DNA from 2 places in the Micromonospora sp. M61 genome. Region 2 is predicted to be linked to the other one. Evidence: riboswitches for the same ligand, from Rfam matches in the RefSeq annotation. Region 2 holds a riboswitch; the other holds the start of a gene.

Region 1 (3,201 bases), on a different contig from region 2:
GTAACCACACCCGGCTGCGCCCCGAGCCGGACGGCCTGACCCGGATCGACGTCGACATCACCCTGACCGCGCCGACCCCGCTGTTCCGGTACGCGTTCCGTCAGGCCCGGGCCGCCCACCTCGCCCTGGCCACCCGCCTCGGCGCTGCCCTCGACCGCACCGGTGACCCGCCGCCCCCAGCCTGACCCGAGCGCGGGACGGCAGTGGGGTCACCGGTTGCGGGCGCGGCCCGCCAGTGCGGGCTGGGCGGCGGGACGCCGTCCCCACGGCTTGTACGTGGACAGCACCGTCGCGATGATCATCAGGCTGGTCGACACCGCGGGGGCGATCACCAGGTCGGCGCGGTCCCGTGCGGGCAGGGCGGCGCCCACCGCTCCGGCGTGCCGCAGATTCGGGGTGAGCAGGAACAGCACCAGCCCGACCATCACCGTGGTGAGCACCAGCTTGACCACCACCCACCGGTAGCGCAGCAGGCCCCACGGAGTGAGCAGCGAGCTGGCGACACCGATGAGCCAGACCAGGACGCTCAGCGGCGCGAACAGGACGGTGCCGACCAGCGCGCCGACCGGGTAGAGCACCGCAGGGTCGGCGCCACGCTGCACGGCGATGCCGAGGGTGAGCAGCACCAGGTCGGCGCCGAGCCAGCCCAGCGAGGTGACCAGGTGCAGGGTGAGCAGCCCCTTGCGGGCGCTGGGTGGGATCCGAGGCATACCGCGATGCTGCCCGCCGACCGCCGCCGGGTCGTCCGACGAGCGACGACATCAGGGGTACGCCCGGCGACGTAGCCCGGTCGGACAGCGCTGCCCGGACGAACGTGATGCCTGTGAGTCATCTTGATGACTCACAGGCATCACACACTTTGGGGAACGGCCGGATCAGTAGACCGACAGGTGCACGTGGTTGGTGTGGTCGCTGGACGGGTCGCCACCCGCCCCGCTGTAGGACTTCCATCCGCTGCTGGGCAGCCAGATCTGCCTGTACCAGATCACGTACAGCACGGCGAGCCGGTCGGCGTTGCGGATGAAGTACGCGGCCAGGTTGTTGCCGTACGTCTTGTCGCCGCCGGTGGCGTCGCCGCCGAAGCCGCCCGTCTGGGCCGCGAAGTCGCAGGCCCGGCCCTTCGGGTGTTCGCCGGAGCCGCTGGGTCGGTGGCAGGAGACGTACCGGGTGAAGCCGGCCGCCTTGGCCTGGTTGAGGGCGTGCAGGGTGCGCGGGGTGATGCAGCCGCTGGCCGGCGTGGGGTCGTTGACGCTGCACGTCTCCGACGGCCAGGAGCCGTCGGAGTTGCGCGGCGCGGCCTTCGCGTTGGCGGCGGAGGTGCCCCGGTTGGAGTCGGTGTCGGCGGCGGGCTGCGGCTTGGGGGTGGTGGCCACCGTCAAGGCCCGTTCGGCCTGCTCCTTGCGCTTGGCCATCACCGCGACCTGCTTGCGCTGCTCGTTGATCTCACCGTTCAGGGCGACCTGGGTGCGGTTGGCCTGGTCCTTGCTGCTGAGCAGGTCGCGCAGCACCCGGTCCTCGTTGGCGGCCACCGCGTCCAGTGCGGCTGCCCGGTCCATGAAGCCTTCCGGGCTGTCGCTGTTGAGCAGCGCCGACATCGCGCTGAGCCGGCCGGTGCGGTACGCGACGCCGGCGATCTCGCCGACCTTGCCGCTGCGTTGGTTGAGCTCGACCTCGATGGTCTTCAGTTGGGTGGTGAGCTGCTGCTGCCGCTGCACCGAGGCGGCCAGGGCGCGCTTCGCGTCCAGGTAGCCCTTGCTGGCCGCCTCGAGTTGGGCTCGCAGCGCGGGGGTGCCACCCTCCTCGTCGGAGTCGGGGGCGGCGGCCCGCAGGCCGGTCGGTGGAGCGGCCGAGGCGGTGCCGGCCGGGAGCGCGACGCCGAGGGCGAACATCGCGACGATCAGGGCCGCCAGTCGGGCGGCGGGTGGTCGTGCTGGTGCCACTGTGCATGTCCTTCCGTCAGCCGCCGACCGGGTTAGCTGACGGGTTCGGGACGGAAGATCCCTACCGCTGACGCGGATGCACCCCAGGTACGTGGTTCCCCGGTTCGCCCTCGCGGGCGATTAGGCGGCGACCACCACCGGCGCCGGGAGGGCGCCGCCTGGTGGAGGCCGGGACCGAGCCTACCGGTGCCGGTGGGGTGGCTGCAGCCAATGTGACGGACGGTGCGTGCGTCGTCACGAGAGGCTGCTGTCACCACTCGATCGAGCCACACGCTCCCGAGGCGGCGCCCGGCTCGATCTGCAACGTCGCGTGCTCGATCCGGAAGTCGTCGTGCAGGGCCGTACGCGCGGCGGTGAGCACCGCGCCGACCTCCGCCCCGGGTGCCATGGTCAGGTGTGCGGAGGCCACGTCCATGCCGGAGGTGAGCGTCCAGACGTGCAGGTCGTGCACCTCGACCACACCGGGGACCGCGGCCAGTCGGTCGTGCACGGCGGTCACTTGGAGGTGCTCCGGGGCGGCCTGCACCAGGATGCGGACGGCAGCCCGTGCCAGCCGCCAGGTGCGCGGGAGGATGAACACGCCGATGGCGACGGCGACCAGCGGGTCGGCCCACCACCAGTCGGTGACGGTGATGAGCAGTGCGGCGCCGATCACGCCGACCGAGCCGAGCAGGTCGCCGAGCACCTCCAGGTAGGCACCCTGAAGGTTGATGCTCTCCCGGGCTCCGGCGCGGAGCAGGGCGAAGGCGGCGATGTTGGCGAGCAGGCCGAGCACGGCCACCGCGAGCATCGGGCCGGCGATGACCTCGTGCGGGTCGCCGAAGCGGCGGATCGCCTCGATCACCACGTAGATCGCGACGCCGGAGAGCAGGACGGCGTTGGCCAGCGCGGCGAGCACCTCGAGTCGGTAGAGCCCGAAGGTGCGCTGCGGGTCGCCGGTGGCCCGCCGGGTCGCGGTGATCGCGGCGAGCGCCATCCCGATGCCGAGCACGTCGGTGAACATGTGCCCGGCGTCGGAGAGCAGGGCGAGCGAGCCGGTGTGCAGGGCGGCTACCGCCTCGACCACCATCAGGGTGGCGAGCAGCCCGAATGCCGCCCAGAGGCGGCCCCGGTGCTGGTGTGCGGCATTGGCGACGGACCCGTGGTGGTGGTCATGACCTGCGCCCACGAGAACCACCCTCCGCCGCCAGCCGGGACCCGGTCAAATGTATGTTCACATCGCTATGTATGCAAGTGTAGGGGCGGCAACTCTCGCCGGCGG
Region 2 (3,201 bases):
ATCTTCCGGCTCTCCTCGCCGGCCGAGCACCCGTACGGCTCGGCGGTCTACGGCTCGCGCTACCAGGGCCAGCGGGGTCCGACGCCCAGCCGCGCCTGGCAGCACTGGCGCACCTGGCCCACCCGCTGACGGGCTGAGGCACCACGGTCAGACGACGAGGGCCCGCCGCGACCGATCGCGACGGGCCCTCCTGGTCACCCAGGATCAGCCTGGGCGGCCGTAGCTGTGGATCGGGCCGTCGCCGACCTTCTTCATCTTGACCGGTTGGCCGGCCTGCGAGGCGTGCACGACCCAGCCGTTGCCGACGTACATGCCGACGTGGTGGATGTCGCTGTAGTAGAAGACCAGGTCGCCGGGGCGCAGGTCGGCCTTGCTGACGTCCTTGGTGACGCGGCTCTGCTGGGCGGCGTTGTGCGGCAACGACACCCCGGCCTTCGCCCATGCGGCCAGCATCAGCCCGGAGCAGTCGTACGAGTTCGGGCCCTCGGCACCCCACACGTAGGGCTTGCCGATCTGCGCGCAGGCGAACTTGACCGCCGTGCCCGCAGCGCCGCCGGGATAGCTGCCGGGGCAGGGCGCCGGACGCAGCGGACCGCCGCCCCCGTTGCCGTACACCTTGAGGCGCAGCTTCTGCAGCCGGTCGATCTCCTCGTTGATCTGCTTCTTCTTGGCCGCCAACTGGGCCTCGGTGCGGGCCAGCTGGGCCACCATCTCGTCCAGCGGCGCCTTCTGCGCGGCCAGCTCGTCGCGCAGGTCGGCGACCTCGCGTACGTCCTGCTGCTGGTTGTGCGCGAACCGGTCGAGCATTTCGAGCTGGCTGACCACCTCGCTGGGTGACCGGCTGCCGAGCATCGCGTTGACGGTCGAGACGGTCTCGCCCTTGTACGCGCGCACGGCCAGCGCGCTGACCTTGTCCATCGCGGCGTCGACCTGCCGCTCGAGCGGGGCGATGCGGGCGGCCAGCGCGTCCGCCTGCTTGCGCTTGACGGCGAGGTCGGCCCGGGTGGCGTTGTGCCGTTCGATGATCGGTTCGAGTGTGTTCCAGTCCGCGTCGATCTGGCGCTCGATCTCGGCGACGGACGGGTCGGCGTGGGCGGCCGTGGCGCTGCCCGTCAGGACGACGGCGACGCCGACCAGTGCGGCGAGAGCGGTGGTGAAGCGGGACCAGCGTGGGCGCGGCACGATCGGCGTCGGGACGGCGAATGCCGACCGCTCGGACGACGGCCGCGGGGCATGGAGTGCCACCGGGGTTCCGTACTCCTTCTTCCTGACCGCCTACCGGGTTAGCTGACGGGTTCGGGCGGGAAGTCGGCGCCCTACCGCAGTGGCTGCGGATTCACCCCGAGGGACGTGGGTCCCCGGTTCGCTCGGAAACGACTCGGCGGTGTCGGTCCGTTACCGCCCGGGATGGGCGGAGCTGCTGTCGGGCCGACAAATGACCAGAGTAGAGACGCCCGTTACCGATCCGCAACCCGTACGGCCGTGACACTCCGTACCGATTGGGTGGGGGTCACCGACCGTGTGTGAAGAATTCTTTCTGAACAAGTAGATAGATGGAAAGGTATTGACGCGGACTCTCCAGCGGCGCGATGGTGACCTGACCTCTACCCGCGAGAATCTAGGGGGTTCGATGCACCATCCAACCGTGTCGGCCGGCTGGCGCGCGCTGCTCGCCACGACCGTCGTCGCCGCCGCGAGCGCGGTGCCACTCTCCACGGCCGCCAACGCCGCACCCACCGCCGATCGCCAGCAGCAGTACGCCGCCGCGGCGACCGAGTACGGCGTGCCGACGGGCGTGCTGCTCGGCGTCTCCTATCTGGAGTCCCGCTGGGACAGCAACGCCGGCACACCGAGCACGAGCGGCGGCTACGGCCCGATGCACCTGACCGATGCCCGCCACGTTGCCGCTCTACCCGGGCGCGGCCACCACGACGCCGGCGCCGAGGACCCACGCGGTGACGACTCCCGGCCCTCCCGGGTGCCCGCGCCCCGACCCGTCGAGGCCCCCGCACCGACCGCCGCCGCGTTGCAGACCGTGGACGCGGCGGCCGCACTGACCGGTGCCACCCCCGAGGCGCTGCGCACCGACGCGGCGGTCAACATCCGGGGTGGGGCCGCGTTGCTCAGCGCGTACCAGCGGGAGTTGGGTGCGCCGGTCGGAGCGGACACCGACCCGGCGGCCTGGTACGGGGCGGTGGCCCGCTACGCCGGTGCGGACAGCGCCGACGCCGCCGCGGCCTTCGCCGACGAGGTCTTCACCACCATCGCCGCGGGCGAGTCCCGGATGACCGACGACGGCCAGCGGATCACCCTGCCGGCGCGCGCGGTTCAGCCCGAGCGCTCCTGGTTGGACCGGCTGGGCCTGCGCCGGTTGGCCCGCCCGGACGGGCTGGAGTGCCCGCGCACCATCTCCTGCGAGTGGATCCCGGCACCCTACGAGGCGTTCGGCGACGGGGACTACGGCAACCACGACCTCTCCGACCGGCCCGCCCGGCAGAAGATCGAGTACATCGTCATCCACGACACCGAGGCGAGCTGGGCGACGACCCTGAAACTCGTCCAGGACCCGACGTACGTGAGCTGGCACTACTCGCTGCGCTCGGTCGACGGGCACATCGCCCAGCACGTCAAGACCAAGGACGTCGGCTGGCACGCGGGCAACTGGTACGTCAACGCCAAGTCGATCGGTCTCGAACACGAGGGCTTCGCCGCGCAGGGCACCTGGTACACGGAGGCGATGTACCGGACCTCGGCGAAACTGGTGCGGCACCTGGCGCTGCGGTTGGGCATCCCGCTGGACCGCCAGCACATCATCGGCCACGACAACGTGCCCGGCACCGTCGCCTCGACCGTGCGGGGGATGCATTGGGACCCGGGCCCGTACTGGGACTGGACGCACTACTTCGACCTGCTGCACGCACCTCGGCTGGACACCGGCACCCCGGCCACCGGGCTGGTCCGGATCGACCCGGACTACGCCACCAACCAGCCGGCGTTCACCGGATGCGTCACCGTGGGCGTCCCGTGCGCGCCGCGCGGCTCCTCGTCGGTGGTGCTGCGGAGCGCACCGTCCGAGAACGCGCCGCTGGTCAACGACATCGCGCTCCGACCGGACGGCACCCCGAACACGATGGCCGTGTCGGACCACGGGGCCCGGGCATCAGCCGGGCAGACGTACGCGCTCGCCGGACGGCAGGGCGA

The links. A riboswitch is a leader RNA that binds a small molecule or an ion and turns the genes downstream of it on or off. The one in region 2 is predicted to bind cyclic di-AMP.
Region 1: it holds a riboswitch for cyclic di-AMP, as region 2 does, so the genes downstream of both, KBX34_RS28885 (coiled-coil domain-containing protein) here and KBX34_RS34280 (NlpC/P60 family protein) in region 2, are expected to answer to the same signal.

Annotation. Positions count from the first base shown of each region.
Region 1 covers NZ_JAGPYA010000071.1:24,669-27,869, reverse strand. The annotation lists gene KBX34_RS28895 (SRPBCC family protein) at 1-185, shown strand, start outside; gene KBX34_RS28890 (hypothetical protein) at 210-710, opposite strand; gene KBX34_RS28885 (coiled-coil domain-containing protein) at 876-1,940, opposite strand; cyclic di-AMP (ydaO/yuaA leader) riboswitch at 1,946-2,077, opposite strand; gene KBX34_RS28880 (cation diffusion facilitator family transporter) at 2,191-3,108, opposite strand.
Region 2 covers NZ_JAGPYA010000029.1:1,117-4,317, forward strand. The annotation lists gene dcd (dCTP deaminase) at 1-129, shown strand, start outside; gene KBX34_RS34280 (NlpC/P60 family protein) at 205-1,245, opposite strand; cyclic di-AMP (ydaO/yuaA leader) riboswitch at 1,259-1,394, opposite strand; gene KBX34_RS18065 (peptidoglycan recognition family protein) at 1,646-3,201, shown strand, end outside.